2 regions of the Nocardiopsis sp. CA-288880 genome follow, and region 1 is predicted to be linked to the other one. Evidence: riboswitches for the same ligand, from Rfam matches in the RefSeq annotation. Region 1 holds a riboswitch; the other holds the start of a gene.

Evidence for each region. Region 1 has a riboswitch for glycine ahead of gcvT (glycine cleavage system aminomethyltransferase GcvT). Riboswitches for the same ligand answer to the same signal wherever they lie in the genome.
Region 2: it holds a riboswitch for glycine, as region 1 does, so the genes downstream of both, gcvP (aminomethyl-transferring glycine dehydrogenase) here and gcvT (glycine cleavage system aminomethyltransferase GcvT) in region 1, are expected to answer to the same signal.

The regions. Positions count from the first base shown of each region.
Region 1 is NZ_CP192105.1:6,157,652-6,169,035, reverse strand. It holds gene ACQPYD_RS26570 (sodium:solute symporter family protein) at 10-1,458, shown strand; gene ACQPYD_RS26565 (L-serine ammonia-lyase) at 1,574-2,986, opposite strand; gene glyA (serine hydroxymethyltransferase) at 3,066-4,334, opposite strand; gene gcvH (glycine cleavage system protein GcvH) at 4,342-4,722, opposite strand; gene gcvT (glycine cleavage system aminomethyltransferase GcvT) at 4,877-5,992, opposite strand; glycine riboswitch at 6,138-6,238, opposite strand; gene ACQPYD_RS26545 (penicillin-binding transpeptidase domain-containing protein) at 6,440-7,414, shown strand; gene ACQPYD_RS26540 (Lrp/AsnC family transcriptional regulator) at 7,431-8,456, opposite strand; gene ACQPYD_RS26535 (amidohydrolase family protein) at 8,647-9,921, shown strand; gene ACQPYD_RS26530 (AbgT family transporter) at 9,961-11,384, shown strand, end outside.
Region 2 is NZ_CP192105.1:4,995,667-5,007,050, reverse strand. It holds gene ACQPYD_RS21820 (sugar phosphate nucleotidyltransferase) at 1-431, shown strand, start outside; gene ACQPYD_RS21815 (FHA domain-containing protein) at 1,052-1,594, shown strand; gene ACQPYD_RS21810 (bifunctional nuclease family protein) at 1,766-2,239, shown strand; gene ACQPYD_RS21805 (MerR family transcriptional regulator) at 2,678-3,163, shown strand; glycine riboswitch at 3,583-3,671, shown strand; gene gcvP (aminomethyl-transferring glycine dehydrogenase) at 3,770-6,664, shown strand; gene ACQPYD_RS21795 (tetratricopeptide repeat protein) at 6,916-8,151, shown strand; gene ACQPYD_RS21790 (DUF5999 family protein) at 8,304-8,492, opposite strand; gene ACQPYD_RS21785 (threonine/serine ThrE exporter family protein) at 8,678-10,108, opposite strand; gene ACQPYD_RS21780 (response regulator) at 10,339-11,025, opposite strand; gene ACQPYD_RS21775 (RecB family exonuclease) at 11,118-11,384, opposite strand, start outside.

The sequences.
Region 1 (11,384 bases):
AGGTGGCCAATGCAGACGACCCATCTCGTGATCCTCGCCGTGTACATCCTGGCCATGCTGGGGATCGCCCTCTACTTCCTGCGCTCCGGCAGGGTCAGCGGCGGTGACGACTTCCTCTTCGCCGGACGCAGCCTCCCCCGCCCGGTCATGATCGCCACCATGCTGGTCACCTGGGTCGGGTCCGGAACCATCATCGGCGGCGCCAACTTCGCCTACACCTACGGGCCGACGGCCGGGCTCGTCTTCTTCGCGGGCACCCCGCTGGGCATCCTCGTCCTGCTCCTGGCGGCCCGCCGCATCCGGAGGGCCTCCAGGCACACCATCCCCGAACTGCTGGAGGTGCGCTTCGGGATCGGGGTCCGCACCGTCGCGGCGGTGGTCACCACCATCGCCTTCCTGGGGCTGACCGCCTCGCAGTTCGTCGGCGGCGGGTACGTCGTCAGCCTGGTCACCCCGCTGTCCGCCACCCAGGGAACCCTGCTCATCGCCGTCGTCGTGACCCTGCTGACGATCAGCGGCGGCCTGTTCTCGGTCGCCTACACCGACTTCGTGTCCGCCATCCTCATCGTGCTCGGCCTGTGCATGGCGCTGCCCCTGGTGTTCGCCGCGGTCGGCGGTCCGGGCGCCTACTGGGACGGGCTGCCGGAGCAGGCGCGGACCTTCAGCGGCGGGCTGAGCGCGCTCCAGCTCCTCGGCTACTTCCTCCCGCTGTTCCTGCTGCTCCTCGCCGACCAGAACATGTACCAGCGCCTCGCCGCCGCCAAGGACGAGCGCGACGCCAGGTCCTCCACACTGGGCATGCTGGTGGGCAGCTTCTTCGTCTTCATCCCCGTCGTCCTGCTCGCCACGGCCGCCGCCGTCCTCATGCCCGGCATCAACGGGGACATGGCGGTTCTCGCCCTGGCCTCCGAGGGCTACCTGCCCGCCGTCCTGGGCGGCCTGATCCTGGCCGGCGCGGTCGCCTTCGTCATCACGACGGGCTCGTCGTACATGCTGTCCGGGGCCTCCAACGTCGCCTACGACCTGTACGCGCGGTTCGTCGGGGACCGGGTGAGCGAGCGGAGCAAGCTCGTGGTCCAGCGGCTGTCGGTCCTGGGCATCGCGCTCGCGGGCCTGGCCCTGAGCCTGTACTTCCCGACCGTGCTCGAGCTCCAGATGTACTCGTACACCGTCTACGGCGCGGCGATCACCCCGGTGGTCCTGTCGGTGCTGTTCTGGAAGCGCGCGACCACCGCCGGAGCCGTCGCCGCCCTGGTCGTCGGCGCGGCCACGACCATCGGCTGGCAGCTGGCCGGAACCCCGGCCGGCCTGAACGGGGTCATCGCGGCACTGCCCGCGGCCCTGGTCGCCCTGGTCGTCGTCAGCCTCCTCACGAAGGCGCCGGACCCGGCGAGGGTGGCCGCCGCCGTCGCGGCGCCCGACGCCGACACCGGCGCCGGGGCCGACGCCCCGAAGTGACCCGCCCCCGGGCCGCGCTCCGGCGCGGCCCGGCCGGCGTCCCCGCGCAGGCGGGGCGCCCGGCCGCCGCGGCGGAGGCCGCCGCGCGCGCTCCACGGGTTCCGAGGGTCCCCGGTCAGCACTCGATGACGTTGACGGCGAGGCCGCCGCGCGAGGTCTCCTTGTACTTGTCCATCATGTCGCGGCCGGTGTCGCGCATGGTGCGGATGACCTTGTCCAGCGACACGAAGTGGCTGCCGTCGCCGCGCAGCGCCATGCGGGTCGCGCTGATCGCCTTCACGGAGGCGAGGGCGTTGCGCTCGATGCACGGCACCTGGACGAGGCCGCCGATCGGGTCGCAGGTCAGCCCCAGGTTGTGCTCCATGGCGATCTCGGCGGCGTTCTCCACCTGGGCCGGGGTGCCGCCCAGGACCTCCGCCAGGCCGGCGGCGGCCATCGAGGAGGCCGAGCCCACCTCGCCCTGGCAGCCGACCTCCGCGCCCGAGATCGACGCGTTCTGCTTGAACAGGATGCCGATCGCGGCGGCCGTGAGCAGGAAGCGCACCACGCCCTCGTCGCCGGCCCCCGGGCTGAAGTGCAGGTAGTAGTGCAGCACGGCCGGAACGATGCCCGCGGCGCCGTTGGTCGGCGCGGTCACCACACGGCCGCCCGCCGCGTTCTCCTCGTTGACGGCCAGGGCGTACAGGGTGATCCAGTCGCTGCCGCGCATCGGGTCGGGGTCCACCCCGGTCGGCGCCAGCAGGCCCGCCTCGTCGCAGTTCCCGCCCAGCTGCCGGTACAGGCGGTGCGCCCGGCGCGGCACCTTCAGGCCGCCGGGGAGGCTGCCCTCGGTCATCACGCCCCGGCGCACGCACTGGCGCATCGCGGTCCAGATGACCAGGAGCTCCTCGCGGATCTGCTCGGGGGTGCGTCCGAACGCCTGCTCGTTGTCGAGCATCACCGCGCTGATCGACTTCCCCGTCTCCGCGCAGATCGCCAGCAGCTCCTCGGCACTGTCGAACGGGTGCGGGACGACGGTGACGTCGGGTGTGATCCGGTCGGCTCCGGCGGCGCGCTCGTCCACGACGAAGCCGCCGCCCACCGAGTAGTACACCTTGGAGGCCAGTTCGCCCCCGTCGGCGTCCAGGGCCGCGAACCGCATCCCGTTCGGATGGTCGGGCAGGCTCTCCCGGCGGCGGAAGTCGATGTCCACGGCCGGGTCGAAGGCCACCCGCGGCCCGTCCGGGCCGCCCAGGCACAGGGCCCGGTCGTCCCGGACCCCCTCGACGATTCCGGGGACCCCGTCCACGTCCACGTGCTCGGGGGTGTGCCCCATCAACCCCAGCACCACGGCGGTGTCGCTGCCGTGCCCCTTGCCGGTGAGCGCCAGGGATCCGTACAGCTCGGCCCGGACACGGGCGGTCCGGTCGGCCGTGCCCGCCTCGCGCAGCCCGGTGGCGAACGTGCGGGCCGCCTTCATCGGGCCGACCGTGTGCGAGCTGGACGGCCCGATGCCGATCTTGAACAGGTCGAACGCGCTGATGGCCATGGCTGTCCTCCTCGTTGAGTACAGGGCCCGGGGAGCAGAGGTGCCGTGCGGGGCCCGGGGGCCCCGCACGGCGGGCGCCCTACAGGTTGGGGTAGAGCGGGTACTTGGCGGTCAGGGCGCGGACCCTGCCGCTCAGGGCGTCGGCGTCGAACTCCGGCTTGAGCGCCTCGGCGATGACGTCGGCGACCTCGGCGAAGTCTTCGTCGCCGAACCCGCGGGTGGCCAGGGCCGGGGTGCCGATCCGCAGACCGGAGGTGACCATCGGCGGACGCGGGTCGTTGGGCACCGCGTTGCGGTTGACCGTGATCCCGATGCCGTGCAGGCGGTCCTCGGCCTCCTGGCCGTTGAGCCGGGAGTCCACCAGGTCGACCAGGACCAGGTGCACGTCCGTGCCCCCGGAGGCGACCTTGACGCCGGCCTCGGCCATGTCCGGCCGGGTGAGGCGCTCGGCGAGCAGGCGCGCACCGCTGACGGTGCGGCGCTGGCGCTCGGCGAACTCCTCGCCCGCGGCGACCTTGAACGAGACCGCCTTGGCGGCGATCACGTGCTCCAGCGGTCCGCCCTGCATGCCGGGGAACACCGCGGAGTTGATCTTCTTGCCGTACTCCGACTTCGCGAGGATCATGCCGCCGCGCGGCCCGCCCAGCGTCTTGTGCGTGGTGGTGGTGACCACGTCGGCGAACGGCACCGGGTTGGGGTGCAGCCCGGCGGCGACCAGCCCGGCGAAGTGCGCCATGTCCACCATCAGCAGGGCGCCGACGGAGTCCGCGATCTCCCGGAAGCGGGCGAAGTCCAGCTGGCGCGGGTACGCCGACCAGCCGGCGACGATCATCTTCGGCTGGTGCTCCTTGGCGAGCGCCTGGACCTCGTCGTAGTCGACGGTGCCGTCCTCGTCGCGCACGTGGTAGGCGACCGCGTTGAGGATCTTGCCGGAGTAGTTGATCCGCATGCCGTGGGTGAGGTGGCCGCCGTGGGCCAGGTCCAGGCCCAGGATGGTGTCGCCCGGCTTGAGCAGTGCGAAGTACACGGCCGTGTTGGCCTGCGCGCCCGAGTGCGGCTGCACGTTCGCGTGCTCGGCGCCGAACAGCGCCTTGGCGCGGTCGATCGCGAGCTGCTCGACGACGTCGACGTGCTCGCACCCGCCGTAGTAGCGGCGGCCGGGGTAGCCCTCGGCGTACTTGTTGGTCAGGACGGTGCCCTGTGCCTCGATCACCGCCTGGGGGGCGAAGTTCTCCGAGGCGATCATCTCCAGGGTGTCGCGCTGGCGGGCCAGCTCCGCGTCGACCGCGGCCGACACCTCGGGGTCCAGTTCGCCCAGTGTCTGGTTGAGCGTGTTGTCAGTAGCCATCGGGGGCCTACTCCTCGCCTTCGGTCAGCTTCGTGTACTCCTCGGCGGAGAGCAGCCCGGAGGGCTCCTCGGCGAGCCGGGCCCTGAACAGCCAGCCACCCTCGAAGGGGGCGGTGTTGATCGTCTCGGGCGCGTCCTCGAGGGACTCGTTGACCTCGACGACCTCGCCGCTGACCGGCGAGTAGATGTCGCTGACGGACTTGGTGGACTCCACCTCGCCGCTCGGCTCACCGGCGGTCACCTCGCTGCCGACCTCGGGCAGCTCGACGAAGACGATGTCGCCCAGGGACTCGGCGGCGAACGAGGTGATCCCGACGGTGGCGATCCCGTCCTCGACCGCGACCCACTCGTGTTTGGCCGTGTAACCCAGCTCCGTGGGAACGCTCACTTCAACTCTCCTTGGAGGTGTTCCATTTTCCTGCCGTGCACCTGTGCTGCCCGGCCCGGCCTACGCCCGGTCGCGCCCCGTGCGTGCCGGTCCCCGGTCAGGGGATCCGGCCGCGCGGGGCGCGCGGGCCTTCGGGGTGTGAAGGCCCCTGCTGCTACGGCTGCCGCTTGTAGAACGGCAGCTCGACCACGTCGACGTCCTCGCCCCTTCCGCGCACGTCCACGGTGAACGCGCCGGTCGAGGTGTCGAGGTCGCCGTCCACGTAGGCCATGGCGATGGGGCGGCCCAGGGTGGGGGAGGGCGCGCCGCTGGTGAGGGTTCCGACGGTCTCGCCGTCGCGGAGGACGTCCTGGCCCTTGCGCAGCGGGCGGCGCCCGCGCGCGACGAGGCCGACGAGGCGGCGGGGTCGGGCGGTGCGGGAGGCCTCCTCCAGGGCGCCGCGGCCCACGAAGTCGCCCTCCTTCTCGAACTTGACCACGCGGCCCAGCCCGGCGTCGAAGGGGGTGAGCTCCGCGGTGAGCTCCTGCCCGTACAGCGGCATCCCGGCCTCCATGCGGAGGGTGTCGCGGGCCGACAGCCCGGCCGGGACGAGCCCGTGCCGTTCGCCCTCGGCCATCAGGGCGTCCCAGACCAAGGGGGCCTTCGCGGCGGGCCGGACGAAGATCTCGAAGCCGTCCTCGCCGGTGTACCCGGTGCGCGCGAGCAGGACGGGCTGGCCGGCGACGGTGTGCTCGTACCCCGCGTAGTAGCGGATGCCGTCCAGGTCCGCGTCGGTGAGCGGCGCGAGGATCTCGACCGCGCGCGGCCCCTGGATCGCGATCAGGGAGTGGTCGGCGGACTCGTCCGCCACCTCGACGTCGAAGCCCTCGGCGCGTTCGGCCAGCGCGGCGGCGACCACGGGCGCGTTGGCGGCGTTGGCCACGACGAGGTACTCCTCCTCGCCCAGCCGGTAGACGATGAGGTCGTCCAGGACGCCGCCCCCGGCGTCGGTGATCATGGTGTAGCGGGCGCGGCCGACCTTGACCCGGGACAGGTGGCCGACCAGGGCGAAGTCGAGGGCTTCGGCGGCCTGCGGGCCGGTGAGGCGGATCTCGCCCATGTGGGAGAGGTCGAAGAGTCCGGCGGCCTCGCGGACCGCCTTGTGCTCGGCGGTCTCGCTGCCGTAGCGCAGCGGCATGAGCCATCCGGCGAAGTCGACCAGCGTGGCGCCGGCCTTCTCGTGGACCTCGCGGAGCGCGGTGGCGCGCGGCGCTGATGCGGGATCGGACATGGGCACTCCCGAGAGGATGGGCGTCGTGTCGTGCAGAGGCGTTGCCATCCTCCCCCTCTGTCATCTGTGCCTGAGAGCTTCGCCGCGCGCTCGGCGTGGCTTGCACCTTCGGCGAGGGACGCTGGTCCCTGCTTTCCAGAGTGGTCTCGCCCGTACGGTCCGCTGTGCCTGAGAGGTTGTCGTGGGGAGGGATTGCTCCTTCGGCGGCCCGAGATGGCTACGCGGGCACTCTCCCGTACGGGGTCAGCAACACGTTCAGCCTAGCAGCGGGCGCACACGGCCCCCAAAGGTGCCCGGGCCGGTGCGGGAGCCGGGGGCGGGGCGCGGCACGGGTCCCCGGGGGGAGCTGCCGCCCGGTCGCGGGAGTCGGGCCGAACCCGTCGCGGAGGGGGGCTCCGGGGGTTAGCGTGAGCCGGGGACGGACTTCCTGCGTGGGAGGGATGACGGGTGCGAGCGGACGGGAACCGGGAGACGGGCGGACGGGCGCGGGCGGAGCGCCGAGGGAAGCGGCGGCCGGCGGCCGTGCACGGCACGGCGGTGCTGGCCGCGGCGTGCGTCCTCGGGCTGACCGCGGGCAGCGGGTGCGCGCAGGGCGGCGGCGGTGGCGGGCCGGAGGCGCCGTCCGAGGGCCGGCTGGAGGCGAGTGCGCAGGAGCGGCGGGGCGACGTGGCCGCGGTGGAGCGCCAGGACCTGGAGTCGGTGTTCGCCGAGGCCGGGGTGGAGGGCACGTTCGTGCTCCACGACACCCGTGCCAGGGAGTCGACCCTCGTCGGGGCGGAGGCGGCCTACGAGCGCGCGGTGCCCGCGTCCACGTTCAAGCTGGCCAACACCCTGATCGGCCTGGAGACGGGCGCGGTGTCGGGACTGGACGAGGTGCTGCCCCACGGCGGCGGGCAGCAGCCCGTCGAGGCGTGGGAACAGGACATGTCCCTGAGGGAGGCGTTCCCCGCCTCGAACTTCCCCGTCTACCAGGAGCTGGCCCGCAGGGTGGGGCACGAGCGGATGGCGGCCTGGGTGGACCGCTTCGACTACGGGAACCGGGACGTCGGCGGCGAGGACGTGGAGGACCGGTTCTGGCTGGACGGTCCGCTGGAGATCTCCGCCGTCGAGCAGACCGAGTTCCTGGCCTCGCTGGCCCGTTCGGAGCTGCCGGTGGACGCGGCCCACCAGGAGGCGCTGCGCGAGATCGCCCTCGTGGAGGAGGGCAGCGGTCATACGCTCTTCGCCAAGAGCGGCTGGGCGGTGGACGTCGATCCGGCCCCCGGCTGGTGGGTCGGCTGGGTGGAGCGCGGGGAGGACCTGTACACGTTCGCCCTGCGCATCGAGATGGACGACGACGCGAACGCGGAGCTGCGGGAGCCCCTGGCCCGGGAGCTGCTGGTGGAGCTGGGCGCGCTGCCGGGCGGGGCCGCCGGGGACTGATCCGGGCGCGCCGCCGTCAGGGGGACCCGGCCGGGAGCAGCTGGACGGGGACCGAGCGGGTGAAGCGCTGCTCGGCGTCCATCACCCCGCCCATGAACTTGAAGGTGCGCAGGGTCATCCGCCGGTCCGCGATGCGCAGGCCGGGCAGCTCCTCCAGGAGCTGGCGCTCCACCCGGGTCAGGTCGGGGGCGTCGCGCAGCCACAGGATGAAGAGGGTGTTCTCGGGCCCGGCGATGGTGGTGCACAGGCGTACTTCGGGGATGCGCTCGCCCAGGTCGCTGGCGCCCTCCAGGACGCGGGGGTCGACGGTCCCCCAGAGGGTGGCGGCCGCGTGCCAGCCCATGCGGGCGCGGGAGATGTCGCAGCGCAGCCCGACGAGCGACTGGCGCAGGAGCCGGTTGACGCGCCGCGCGGCGGTCGTGGGCGCGATGTCGAGGCGTTCGGCGATGTGCTGGTACCCGAGGCGCGCGTCGACGCACAGCAGGTCGATGATCCGCTGGTCGAGGGGGGTGACGCGCTCGTCGCCCGGCCCGGGCCCCCGCACGGGGGAGAGGGCCCGCAGCCGGCGCCGCTGCTGCGGGGACAGGGCGCGGACCTGCCACAGGTAGGCCTCCCGGGGCACCTCCGTCACGACGTGCACCCGGTAGGACACCACGTCGGGGAAGCCGCCGACCCAGTTGAGCAGGTAGTCGGCCAGCCCCGCGCCGGGGACCACGGTGAGCATCAGCTGGTGCGACCCGGCCACGAACTGGATGCTGAGGGTGTCCCGGTCCTGTGCCAGGGCGGCGGCCACCCGTTCGACGGTGCCGTTGCGGCAGCTGAGTTCGACGTAGGACAGGTTGCGCCGCGCCATCACGCGCTGCCGCGGGAAGACGGCGATCCTCGCCAGCCCCTCCTCCTCCAACCGCCTCCACCTGCGCGCGAGCGTGGTCGGGTCCGCCTCCAGGATCGGCGACAGCTCGGACCAGGACGCGCGGGGCGCCATCTGCAGGGCGTTGACCAGCGACAGGTCGAACTCGTTGGGTGTGGTGGATTCCTGCATCAGCGACCTCGAAAAACTCTTTTCCGGCGATCTGGGCATCTTAGGGGCGGCTGAGCGTAGGTTTTCGCACAGCCGTCAAACGGCTCTGAGCTGCGTATTTCCAGAATGTTAACCATGGCCGGAGCAGTGATTTCGCATTGTGGAATCAATGGTCCGAGGCCTGGCGAGGAGAAGGGTGAAGGTGGCGCCGATGGCTTCGGAGGACACCGCTGTCGTCTTTCGCAACGGGACGGTCGTGGACGCGACCGGCGCCGGACCGCGCGAGGACTGGGTGGTCGTGGCCCGCGGCGGCCGCATCGACTGGATGGGGCCCGCCGCCGACGCGCCCGAGATCACCGCGCCGCACCGGGAGATCGACGCCCGCGGCGGCACCGTCCTTCCTGGGTTCGTCGACGCCCACGTGCACATGACCATGGGGGGCGACGGCATGAACCCCGCCGCGTTCCTCCACCAGCCGCCGCACTACGGCTACTACACGGCCATCCCCCGGCTGCGCGCCACCCTCGACGCCGGCGTGACCAGCGTCCGCGACCTCGCGGGCCTCGACCTCGCCGTGGTCCGCGCGGTCGAGGAGGGCATCGTCGCCGGACCCCGCATCATCACCGCCTACCGCGCGCTCGGGCCCACCGGCGGCCACGGCGACTTCCGCACCTGCTGCGGGTTCGACTTCGGCACAGCCCTGGGCCCCGGCGGCGCGGTGTCCATCAACACCGACGGCGCCGCCGAGGCCCTGCGCGGCACCCGCGAGGTCATGCGCAACGGCGCCGGGGTCGTCAAGGTCATGGCCGGCGGGGGCGTGTGGAGCCCCCAGGACACCCCCTGGCACGACGGGCTCAACATCGAGGAGATGACGGTCGTCGTCCGCGAGGCCGCCGCGCACGGGATCCCGGTCGCCGCCCACGCCCAGAGCGCCCGCAGCATCCGCAACGCGCTCGCCGCCGGTGTCACGAGCATCGAGCACGGCTACGAGATCGACGCCGAGGGCATCGAGGCGATGCTCCGCGACGGAGCCTTCCTCGTCCCCACCCTCGCCACCGCCACCACGCCGCCCGACCCCGCGAAGTCGGCGGGCTACGCGGTGGAGAAGAAGCTCAGGCTCCAGGAGCACCTCGGCGAGAACATCTCCGCCGCCGTGGCCGCCGGGGTGCGCGTCGCCCTGGGCACCGACTCCGGCATCTTCCCGCACGGCCGCAACCTCCACGAGCTGGCCCTGCTCGTCGAGCACGGCATGACCCCCATGGGCGCGATCCTCGCCGGGACCCGCGAGGCCGCGGAGCTCCTCGGCGTCGCCGACCGGGTCGGCACCCTCCAGGTCGGCAAGTGCGCGGACATCGTCGTCTGCGCCGGCGACCCCCTGGAGGACATCACGCTGCCGGGAGACCCGGCCAACATCACGGTGGTCGTCAAGGACGGCGTCGTCCACAAGGACACCACCGCCCCCGGCCGGCCGCCGGCCGCCGCCTGAGCCCCCCAGACCCCGCCCCCATCCCCCCGTGAGGTGACCATGACCACGCAGAGCCCGAAGAAGGGCGCGGCCGGCGGTGGGACCGCCCAGGAGCGCCCCGGCCTCCTCGCGCGCTCCCTCGACGGCATCGAGCGCGTCGGCAACAAGATCCCCGACCCCTTCGTCCTCTTCCTGATCCTCTTCGCGATCATCGCGGTCCTGTCGACGGTCATGTCGCTCAGCGGGGCCACGGTCGAGGTGCCCGGGAGCGAGGACGGCGCCCAGCCCGTCAGGAGCTTCTTCTCCGCCGAGGGCATCACCTGGCTGACCACGTCCCTGGTCACCAACTTCGTGTCGTTCCCGCCGCTCGGCGTCGTGCTGACCGTCCTGCTCGGCGTCGGCGTGGCCGAGCGGACCGGGCTGCTCACCGCGCTGGTGCGGCGCGCCTTCGGCGGCGCCCCCCGCTGGCTGCTGCCCTACGTGGCCTCGTTCGTCGCGGTCTCCGGCAGCATCATGAGCGACGCGGCCATGGTGGTCGTCCCGCCGCTGGCCGCCATGGTGTTCAAGGCCGCCGGGCGGCACCCGGTGGCGGGCCTGCTCGGCGCCTACGCGGCGGCCACGGCCGCGTTCAGCTGCAGCCCCTTCGTCACCAGCACCGACGCGCTGCTCTCGGGCGTCACCAACGCCGCCGCCGAACCGCTGGGCCTGGGCACCTACGTCAGCCCGATCTCCAACTACTACATCACCCTCGCCATCGCGCTCATCCTCAGCTTCGCCGCGGGGTTCATGATCGACCGCGTCCTGGAGCCGTCCCTGGTCCGCCGGGGGATCACCCGCGACAAGGTCCGGGCCGAGGCGGGAACCGAGGAGTCCGAGGCCAAGGTCATGGACCCGAACCTCACCGACACCGAGCGGCGCGGCCTGCGCCGGGCCGGGGCGGCCCTGCTGCTGACCGCCGCGGCGGTCCTCGCCCTGTGCCTGCCCCCGGGGGCGCCGATGCGCAACGAGGACGGCGCCTTCCTGCCGGAGTCCCCGCTGCTCAGCTCCGTGGTCTTCATCGTCTTCCTGGTGCTCCTCCTCCCCGGCGTCACCTACGGCGTCGTGACCGGGAGCATCCGCAAGGGGGCGGACCTGGCCCTCGTGATGGGCCAGACGGTCAAGGAGATGTCGCCGTTCATCGTGCTGGCCTTCGTGATGGCGCAGTTCCTGGCGCTGTTCAACTGGACCAACATGTCCAGCTGGATCGCCATCCAGGGGGCCGAGGGCCTGGAGGCGACCGGGTTCACGGGCTTCGGCGCGATCCTGTGCTTCATCCTCCTGGCGTTCATGGTGAACCTGTTCATCATCTCCGGGTCGGCGATGTGGGCGCTGCTCGCGTCGGTCTTCGTGCCGATGTTCGCGCTGCTCGGCTACGAGCCCGGGTTCATCCAGGCCGCCTTCCGTATCGGCGACTCGACCTCGAACGTCCTGTCACCGCTCAGCCC
Region 2 (11,384 bases), 1.2 Mb from region 1:
CCGTCCAGAGCGGGGGCGAGGACGTCGTTCTGGCCGGGGACGGCCGGGGCGGTTTCGTCGTCCCCGAGTTCAGCCCGACCAGCGACGGCATCGCCGCGTTCGTCCGGCTGCTGGGACTGGTGGCCAGGGACCGCCGCTCGCTGAGCCAGATCGACCGGGCGATCCCCCAGGCGCACCTCCTGCGCCGTTCGGTGCCCACCCCCTGGGCGGTCAAGGGGAGCGTCATGCGCGCCGTCGTGGAGGCGGCTGGGGGCCGTCAGCTGGACACCACGGACGGCGTCCGCGTCCTGGAGTCCGACGGCAGCTGGGCGCTCGTCCTCCCGGACACGGCGGAGGCCGTGACCCATCTTTGGGCCGAAGGTCCCGACTCCGACACCGCTCACCGTCTGCTGGACGAGTGGGCGGCCGTGGTCGAACGGGCCGAGGGCTGACCGGTGCGACGCGCGGGCGAGGGCGGTCCTCCCGTCCCCGCCCGCGCGTCGCGTCCGGGGCGGTCACGGCCCTCCGGGTCGCCCGGGACGCGCTTTTGAGGGATAAAATGGACATATCACCAGGTTGAGGCCGTCCGATGGCGGCGGTGCGAATCCGTGGGGGTTCACCGAGAACCAAATCCCCCGGACGAGCATCAGCATCAGGACAGGTGTTTCACTGTCCCGAGGCCGGCCACCGGTGGAGGCGGCGCCCCGGGCGCCGGGTCCACCGATCCCCGCGCCGCACGAGCGGCCGGGGGCGTCTACGGCAGGCCGAGGAGGAGCGAAACCCTTCCTGGACAGGGATATGGTTTAAAGTCGAGTGTTCCCTGGAGCGCCGCGTCGCCCACCGGACCGGGTATCCCGGCAACGGCGGACACCCTGACCGGGGGTGACGAGGAGTACGACACGGGGGATGAGACCTAGCGACCGACCGTGTGGGGCGCACCGCTGCCGCGACAGCGAACCGTCCCACCACGTGCCGGGCGACGTGTGGACCAGGTGTCCGCGCGGAACCCGGGACGTGTCACCGATCAGCCGAATCAAGCACCGCCCCGTGCGGTAGGAGGCCGAGCCGACCTATGTCGAGCGTTTACTGCACGCAGTGCGGTCACGCCGTTGCGGATGATGCCCGTTTCTGCTCCCACTGTGGAACCCCCGTCCGCAGGGCCGAACAGCAGGGCCCCCGACCCGGTTCGGGTGGGGACGCCGCCGGAGACGTCACGTCCACCATCTCCATCTCGGGGATACAGGCCCTGGAGGAGGAGGAGTCCGGCGACGAGCTGGGCGGTGACGACCCCGCCAACGCCGACGCCCTGCCTCCGGGCACGGCGCTGCTCGTCGTCAGGCGTGGCCCCAACGCGGGAAGCCGCTTCCTGCTGGACAGCGACGTGACCACCGCCGGACGGCATCCCAACAGTGACATCTTCCTTGACGACGTCACCGTGTCCCGACGCCACGTGGAGTTCTTCCGCCGCGGCGACGGGTTCGGCGTCCGCGACGTGGGCAGCCTCAACGGCACCTACGTCAACCGTGAGCCGGTCGACGAGGCCCAACTCGGTGGCGGGGACGAGATCCAGATCGGCAAGTTCCGCATGGTTCTGCTGACCAAGCCGCGCCGCTGAGGGGTCGCTGACCACGGACGACGGCGGCGGGCGGGCCGATGAGGTTTGCGGCCCCCCGCCGCCGGAGAGCTTTGTAACGAAGGGTGCCGATTTCGCCTTCGGGTCCTGAATCCGACGGCGGTCAGGTGACGAGCGCCCATCCGGTATGACGACGCGTGGGACGGAGCCGCTGTGAAGCACATGGAGGTTGTCGGCGTCCGGGTCGAGATGCCCTCGAACCAGCCGATAGTCCTGCTCAAGGAATCCGAGGGGGACCGCTACCTGCCGATCTGGATCGGCGGCGTGGAGGCGACCGCGATCGCGCTGGCGCAACAGGGCGTCGCGCCGGCCAGGCCGCTCACCCACGACCTGTTCAGGGATGTCCTGGACGCCCTGGACACCGGCCTCACCACGGTGAACATCACCGGTCTCAGCGACGGCATCTTCTACGCCGAGCTGGTCTTCAGCAACGGCGTGGAGGTCAGCGCCCGCCCCTCCGACTCCATCGCCCTCGCCTTACGCACGGGTGCGCCGATCTACGCCCACGAGGACGTGATCGCCGAGGCCGGTATGCCGATCCCGGACGAGCAGGAGGACCAGGTCGAGGCGTTCCGCGAGTTCTTGGACAACATCTCGCCCGAGGACTTCGGCAGGAAGGCCGAATAGACCGCTGCGGGGTCCGTGCGGCGTGGGCTCCGACCAGCGTGGAAGCAGAAGGGACACAGCTGCGACCTGCGGCTTTGTCCGACGTGCCGGTGATAGATTGGGCTGGGGAAGTGACCGTGGCGGTCAGGGCCGAAATCCGTGGAGGCGCACAGGGCGCCTCCGGGCGGGCCCCGGGGCACCAACGGCGCGCGCACTTGGCGACGCGCCGGGCCCTGTCGTTGACGCTGCCGGTCGGTAGTCCTACCGTCAGTGCAGTGGAACCCGCGGCGCACCCATCCCCTGAGTGGATATCCCCTGTCGAGGCCGCCGCGGGACGAGAAGCCGGAGGTCGGCGTGGCGGTAGCGAGCGGCAAGCGGAATCCCCATGACAGGCGGTCCGCGCTGCGGCTAGCGGGGCAGCAGGGCCTACTGTGCGAAGAGGACGTGGTGGCGCGGCCTATGGACGTCGGGTATCGGGGCCCAGCGGCGTGTACCGCCGCCGGGATCACCTACCGTCAGCTCGACTACTGGGCGAGAACGGGCCTGGTCGAGCCGAGCGTGCGCACCGGAGCCCAGAACGCCCCCCTGTACAGCCTGCCCGACGTCCTGATGCTCAAGGTGGCCAAGCGGCTGCTGGACACGGGCATATCGCTGCAGCAGATCCGGACCGCGGTGGACCACCTGCGGGGACGCCCCGCCCCCGATCTGGCCCGCATCACCCTCATGAGCGACGGCGTCAGCGTCTACGAGTGCACCTCCCCCGACGAGGTCGTGGACCTCATGCAGCGCGGCCAGGGCATGTTCGGCCTGGCGCTGGCCCACGTGTGGCGCGAGCTGGAGGAGGCTCTGGGCGTGGTCCCCGACGAGGAGCGGACCGAGCTCCCCTCCGCGCCCCCGCCGGTGGACGAACTCGCCAGGCGGCGCAGGGAGCGCCGGACGGGCTGACCCCGGGGACCTCCGGGCATCCGCCGGTGTCGTCCGCGCGTGCCGGAGCGAGCAGGCATTCGAGAGCCGTTCCCGGGCCGCGTCGTGCCCATGTCCGACCGTGCCGGCGCCCCGGCGACCGCGGGCCTGCGGCGTGCCCGGGGACCGGGAGGGGAGCGGCCGCCCGCCCGGTCCGCCGGCGGGACCCCGGGCACGGGGACCCGGCGCCCGAGGCCGCCCCGCCGGCGGCGGGGAGCGCACCCGCACGGCGCCGGTGTACGCGGACCCCGGACGGGCGGCGGACCCCTGCGCGCAGGTGGTCGAAACGCGTGGGCGGGCTCTGCGCCTGCGGCGATGATCGAGTACCGTCGTACTCACAACAGGGACGAAGGGTGGAATTCGCCCTGTCCCCACATGCGTACATAGCGTCAGCAGGCTGTCAATACCGCGCGGGAGAGACCCCGACAGGGGCGCCGACGGGGCAATACTCCCCAGTAACCTCTCAGGCACCACGGACCGCGCGGAGGAGGCCGCTCTGAAGCCGGGGCACGTCCGTGCCCGGTGACAGAGGGGGAGACCGTGAGGAACACCGCCGAGTCGACTCGGCCCTGTCACCAGGAGGTCTCCGTGCCCGATCAGCCCGTGAACACCCCCGGCGCGCCCGCCCGGGTGTTCGCCGACCGCCACATCGGCCCCACCCCGGCCGAGATCCAGGAGATGCTCAAGACGGTCGGCCACGGCTCCACCGCCGAGCTCATGGCGGCGGCCGTACCGGAGTCCATCCTCACCGGCCCCGGCAGCAGCGCCCCGCTCGCCCTCCCCGACGCGATCGGGGAGGCCGAGGCCCTGGCCGAACTCCGCGACCTGGCCGCGCGCAACGACGTGCGCACCTCCCTGCTCGGCCAGGGCTACTACGGCACCTTCACCCCGCCGGTCATCCTGCGCAACATCATGGAGAACCCGGCCTGGTACACGGCCTACACGCCCTACCAGCCCGAGATCTCCCAGGGCCGGCTGGAGGCCCTGCTCAACTTCCAGACCATGGTCTGCGACCTGACCGGCCTGCCGGTCTCGGGCGCCTCCCTGCTGGACGAGTCCACCGCGGCGGCCGAGGCCATGACGCTGGCCCGCCGGGCCTCCAAGAGCAAGGCCGACGTCTTCGTCGTCGACGCCGACGTCTTCCCGCAGACCCTCCAGGTCCTGCGCACCCGCGCCGAACCCCTGGGCATCGAGGTCGTCGTCGCCGACCTGGCGCAGGGCCTTCCCCGGGGCGACGCCTTCGGCGTCCTCGTCCAGTACCCGGGCGCCGGCGGCGCCGTGCGCGACCCGGGCGACGTCATCGCCGCGGCCCACGAGCGCGGGGCCCTCGCGGTGGTGGCCGCCGACATCCTCGCCCTGACCCTGCTGCGCAGCCCGGGCGACCTCGGCGCCGACATCGCTGTCGGCTCCACCCAGCGCTTCGGCGTCCCGCTCGGCTTCGGGGGCCCGCACGCCGGCTACATGGCCGTCGGGGAGAAGCTGCGCCGCCAGCTGCCCGGCCGCCTGGTCGGGGTCTCGGTGGACAACGCGGGCAAGCCCGCCTACCGGCTCGCCCTCCAGACCCGGGAACAGCACATCCGCCGCGAGAAGGCCACCAGCAACATCTGCACCGCGCAGGTGCTCCTGGCCGTCATGGCGGGGATGTACGCGGTCTACCACGGCCCCCACGGCCTGCGCGCGATCGCCCGCCAGGTGCACACCCGCACCGCGGCGCTGGCCGACGCCCTCATCGAGCGCGGTTTCGAGATCGTCCACTCCGCCTACTTCGACACCCTCCGCGTGCGCGTGCCCAGCGCCGCCCGCGTCGTGGAGACCGCCCTGGAGGCCGGGTACAACCTCCTCCCCGTCGACCAGAACACGGTCGGCGTGAGCGTGGACGAGACCACCTCCGTGGCCGACCTGGAAGCGGTGCTGGCGGCCTTCGGCGAGGCCGAGCGGGGCTCCGCCAGGGGCCTCCCGGACGTGGACCCGGAGGCCGCGCGCCTCCCCGCCGGGCTGGCCAGGGAGGTCGACTACCTCGCGCACCCGGTGTTCAACACCCACCGGAGCGAGACCTCCCTGCTGCGCTACATGCGCCGCCTGTCCGACCGCGACCTGGCCCTGGACCGCACGATGATCCCGCTGGGCTCGTGCACCATGAAGCTCAACTCGACCACGGAGATGGAACCCGTCACCTGGCCCGAGTTCGCGGGCCTGCACCCGTTCGCGCCGATCGACCAGGCCGCCGGGAGCATGACCGTGATCCGCGACCTGGAGGCCTGGCTGGCCGAGGTCACCGGCTACGACGCCGTGTCCCTCCAGCCCAACGCCGGGTCCCAGGGCGAGTTCGCCGGCCTGCTCGCCATCCGGGGCTACCACCGCTCGCGCGGCGAGGCCCACCGCGACGTGTGCCTCATCCCCAGCTCCGCGCACGGCACCAACGCCGCGAGCGCCGTGATGGCGGGCATGCGCGTGGCCGTCGTCGCCTGCGACGACAACGGCAACGTCGACCTGGACGACCTGCGCGCCAAGACCGCCGAGCACGCGGACGACCTGGCCGCGATCATGGTCACCTACCCGTCCACGCACGGCGTGTACGAGGACACCGTCACCGAGGTGTGCCGCCTGGTCCACGAGGCCGGCGGCCAGGTGTACGTCGACGGCGCCAACCTCAACGCGCTCCTCGGCTGGGCCAAGCCGGGCGAGTTCGGCGCCGACGTCAGCCACCTCAACCTGCACAAGACGTTCTGCATCCCGCACGGGGGCGGGGGCCCGGGCGTGGGGCCGGTCGCGGTCCGCTCGCACCTGGCCGGCTTCCTGCCCAACCACCCGGCCCAGTCCGAGGCGGGCCCGCACACGGGGGTGGGACCGGTGTCGGCCGCGCCGTTCGGTTCGGCGGGCATCCTGCCCATCTCCTGGGCGTACGTCCGGATGATGGGGGAGGAGGGCCTGCGCTCGGCCACCGAGGTCGCGGTCCTGTCCGCGAACTACCTGGCCAAGCGGCTGGAGCCGTACTTCCCGGTCCTCTACACCGGCGCGGGGGGCCTGGTGGCCCACGAGTGCGTCATCGACATCCGCCCGCTCCAGAAGGCCAGCGGGATCAGCAACGAGGACGTGGCCAAGCGCCTCATGGACTACGGGTTCCACGCCCCGACGATGTCCTTCCCGGTCAACGGCACCCTCATGGTGGAGCCGACCGAGAGCGAGAACCTCGCCGAGCTGGAGCGGTTCGTGGAGGCGATGATCGCGATCCGCGCCGAGATCGACCGGGTGGCCGGCGGGGAGTGGGACTCCGAGGACAACCCCCTGCGCAACGCCCCGCACACCGCCGAGGCGGTCACGGCCGAGAAGTGGGAGCACGGCTACACCCGCGCCGAGGCCGCGTACCCGCTGCCGTCGCTGCGCACGGACAAGTACTGGCCGCCGGTCGGCCGTATCGACCAGGCCTACGGTGACCGCAACCTGGTCTGCTCCTGCCCGCCGCCGGAGGCCTTCGCGATGTAGGCGAGCGGGACGGACGAGGGGCGCCGGTCCGCCGACCGGCGCCCCTCCGCGTGTCCGGGCCACGTGCCCCCGAAAGTGAATCTACGTCGTAAAGGCGTCGCGTGGACAAGTGCTCTGTCCGGTGAGGAGACGAGCACCGGACCGACATCCCCACAGGGCCGCCGCCTCCGGGCAGGAGCCGCGTTAGAGTTGCGGCGACCCGGTTCCGCGTCCCACCGCGAGACCCGCCGCCCCCATGGAAAGCGGAAGCAATGACCACGACGTCCGGACATCCCGCACGCTCTGGCCCCGCCGACCCGCCGCCGGCCGCCGACCCCCAGGACACCGGGGAGACCGACGCGGTCTCTGCCCAGGACGCCGCCGACGTGTGCGACCAGGCCCAGGACCTCGCCGAGAACGGCCACCTCAAGCGCGCCGCCAAGCTCTACCGCAGAGCCGTCGCCGCGGACCCGCACCCGCGGGTGCTCGCCCGCGCCCTGCTGGGCCTGGCCGTGGTCGAGGACCAGCGGGGGGACCTCCCCGCCTCCCGCGAGGCCGCCCGCGGGGCGGTGGCCACCGGCGACCCCCGGTACGCCCCGCGCGCCGCCTACCACCTCGGCCTGTCCCTCGAGCAGGAGGGCGAGCACGTCGAGGCCGAGGGCGTCTGGCGCAGGCTCGTCGACCTGGGGGAGCCCTCCTACGCCGCCGTGGCCCACTACGGTCTGGCGCGGTCGGCGGAGGACCGCGGGGACCCCGGCGCGGCCGAGGAGCACTGGGAGGCGGCCCTGCGCCTCCCGCGCGGCTCCGACCCGATCGGCCGCCTGCACGCGGCCACCGTCGTCGAGGCGGCCCGGGACCTGGCTGGCCGCCTGCTCGGCCGGGGGCTGCCGGGCGCCGCCTCCGCGGCCGTCGAGCGGGGGCTCTCGGTCGCGGACGACCCCGGCTTGCGCCTGCTGCGCGCGGCGGCCCACCTCGAACACGCCATCGCCGACGTCGGCGCGATCGTCGACCCGGGCGAGGGGGAGCGGGACGCGCCCGCCCCGGACGCGGGGACCTCGGCCTCGGCGGTGGAACTCCTCGCCGGACTGCTCGCCCTGCGCGGGGAGCCCGACGGCGCCGAGCGGGTCTGGCGCGCGGGCCTGGGGAACGGGGACCCGGAGACCGCGCACGAGGTGCGCCGTCGGCTGCGCCGGGGGTTCGCCGCCCCGGAGGACGCGGGGGCGGGCCCGTGGTGGGAGCCCTACCTGGAGGAGGCCGCGGCGACGGCCACCGCCCCGGCGCTGGCGGGGGAGCTGTTCGCCGTCGTCACCCGGATGCACGCGCTGCTGGCGCTCCCGGTGGTGGAGGGGGAGTCGCGCGCCGACGCGCTGCGCGCCGCCATGGAGCAGGCCCTGCGCACCCCGAGCGGCCTGGTGTGGGGCGCCGACGTGCACGCCGACTTCCGGAGCCGGCTGCGGGAGGCGATGGGGGGAGAGGACGTCCTGCCCGAGGGCTGGCCCGACCTGTGACACGGAACCGCCCGGGGCTCGTCGCCTTCCGGGCGGGTGTGCGTCGGCCGGGGACCGCGCCGGCGGTGGCCCGGGGCCGGCGGCGGGCGGTGTCGCCCGCTTCCGGTGCGTGGGCGGGGCGGGTCCCTGGCCGTGTTCCTCGGTGTGCGGGGTCAGGCGGCCACGCGGGGCCGGTGCGGGGCGACAACCGCCCCGTCGGGCAGCAGTTCGCCGGTGTCGTCGAAAAGGACGACCCCGTTGCAGAGCAGGCTCCATCCCTGTTCAGGGTGGCTGGAGACGACCCGTGCGGCTTCGCGGTCGGTGTCCTCGAAGGACGGGCAGGCGGGTTGGTGGCTGCACATGGGACAGGCCTTTCGTTCCAGAAGAGCTCGTCGTTGAGCTGACGCCAACTTTAGTGGCTCACATCACATGCTTGCTCTGGTTTAGGCCCACCGTGGTGGTCCCGGTGTCGTCGTCCGCTCTCACACGGTGAGATATCCGCAGGCAGGCAATGGTTCCGGTGTGTCCGGCTCCGGCCAGAACGGTTTCAGTATCCGCCGCGCGTTCGGCGTGCCGCTGGGCGGCTGCGCATGCCCGCCCCGGCGAGCCCGCCGCGCTGGAAGGCCCGCACCAGTTCCCCGCCGAGGTTGACCCCGGCGCCCAGCGCCAGGCCCACCATGACCGCCTCCACCACGCTGAGCAGGCCCGACACCGCCGTGCCCTGGGTGATCTCGATCAGCCCCCGGTACAGGATGCTGCCCGGGAGCAGCGGCGCGATCGACGGGACCAGGTACGGCAGGACCGGGCGTCTCGTGCGTCTGGCGAGCCAGTGCCCCACGACGCCCACCGCGACGGCGCCGGCCATCGTGCCCACGACCGGCGGCACGTCCAGGAGCGAGCGCAGACCCGCGTAGATCGCCCAGATCATGACACCCAGGGCCCCGATCGTCGGGAGCATCCGGGGCGGGACCGCCAGCGAGATCGCGAACGCCATCGCGATCCCCGCCGCGCCGATCAGGACGGGGACCTCCAGGGAGGTACCCGCCGAGGGCAGGCTGTCGAGGTCGACCGGCACGCCCAGCCGGATCGCCGTGTAGGCCACGGCGCCCACCCCCGACACGATCGCGCCCAGGATGAAGAAGGTCTCCAGGAGGCGCGCCGCGGACGACACGTAGCTGCCGCTGATGCCGTCCTGGAGGCTGGACACCAGGGGCCGCCCGGGGAGCAGGGCCATGATGTTGCCGGTGATGATCGCCGCGGCCTGCAGTCCCAGGTCCAGCGTGGTGCTCACCCAGAGCAGGGCCACGCCGATGGTCGCCGCGACCACCGCCGCCGCGGCCATCTGGTAGAACTCGGCGACGCCGCGCCGGGCCAGGAACACCGCGGTCCGGTCGCCCAGCACGGTGGCGAGGAACGCGGCGGCCGCCACGACCAGGCCGCCGCCCATCATCACACTGGCGCTGGAGGCGATCAGGCCGAACCCGAACACGATCACCCAGTTCGGGTACGGCATGCGGGCACGCCGGATCTGGGACAGCCGGGCGGTGGCGTCCTCCAGTTCCAGCAGCCCCAGCGCGGCCTGCTGCACCAGGGTGTGCAGCTCGTTGACGCGGAAGTAGTCCAGGGAGCGCCGGCGCACGACCCGTTCGCCGGTGACGGGCGGCTGGTCGCCGCCCGGGTGGGTGGACAGGGTGATCGTGGTGAAGGTGACCGACACCTCGGACCGGGGCAGCTCGAAGGCGACCGAGAGGCTGAGCATCGACTCGCTGACGGCCTCCGTGCCCTCGCCGCTGGCCAGCATGAGCTCGCCGACGCGCAGGACCAGGTCCATGGCCCTCGCGTCGGGCAGGTTGACGCCCTCGTTGTCGTCGAGGCCGTCCGGGGTCAGTTCCCGTTCGTGTTCCGCCCGCCAGTCCCGCATCCTGCTGAGCAGGCGGTCCTCACTCGGGGGAACCGGTCGCTCCCGCTTGCTTGGCATCCCTGTTCTCCGTTCCCTCCCCGCCTGTACCCCGTGGTGGTCGGCGCGTCGATCACAACCCCAGAGGGGACGCAGTCCGGACGTGTCGGGTTCGCCTGGAACAGGGGCGGGCGCCGGTGAGTTCGATCACCGGCTCATCCTGTCAAGGCGGGATGGACTCCGACAGCGACGCGCCGGGACCCGCGGGGCGGGTGGCCCGGTGTCGCGGCGCGCCCGGACGGCGCCGTGCCTCAGCCGTCCCCGTCGGGCCGTCCGGGCCTGACGAGTCCGTGTTCGTAGGCGTAGACCACGGCCTGTACGCGGTCCCGCAGTCCCAGTTTGGTGAGGATGCTGCCCACGTGCGACTTGACGGTCGTCTCGCCCAGGACGAGGTGGGCGGCGATCTCGGCGTTGGACCAGCCGCGCGCCACCAGCCGCAGGACCTCGTGCTCGCGGGAGGTCAGGGCCGCGGCCGGGGCCTCCTCCTCGGCTGCGGGGGGCAGCAGCGGCGTGAAGCGGTCCAGGAGGCGGCGCAGGACCGGTGGGGCCACGACCGCGGCGCCGCTCGCGACCACCTCCACGGCGGTCACGAGATCGGCCGGCGGGGAGTCCTTGAGGAGGAACCCGGTCGCGCCCGCGCGCAGGATCTCCACCACGTACTCGTCCAGGTCGAAGGTGGTCAGTGCCAGGACCCGCACGCTGTGTCCCAGCGGCTGGGCCCAGGACGTGATCCGGCGGGTGGCCTCGACCCCGTCCATGCCCGCCATGCGGATGTCCATGAGGACGACGTCGGGCACCAGGGTCCGGGCGGCCCGCACCGCCTCGCGGCCGTCGGAGGCCTCCCCGACGACCGACAGGTGCGGGGCGGACTCCAGGATCATGCGGAAACCGGCGCGGACGAGGGGCTGGTCGTCGACCAGCAGTACAGAGACGGGCACACGGCCGATTGTGCCTCATCGGGGGGCTTGTCCGGTCCCCGCCGTTCGGGGCGCGGGCGGCGGCGCGGCGGACGGGTCCGGGCCGCGGCCGGTCAGGCGGTGGGCAGCGGCGGCGGTGTGCCGCCGAACTCGGGGCACAGGGCCTGGTGCTCGCACCAGCCGCACAGCTTGCTCTTGCGGGGCGCCCACACGCCGGTCCGTCCGGCCTCCTCGATCCGGGCCCAGATGCCGGAGATCTCCTCCTCCGCGGCCCGGAGCTCGTCCTCGGTCGGGTCGTACCAGCGCACGGCCCCGTCGCCGCCGAGGTAGACGAGCTGGAGGCGGGCGGGGACGACGCCGAGGTCGCGCCAGATCATCAC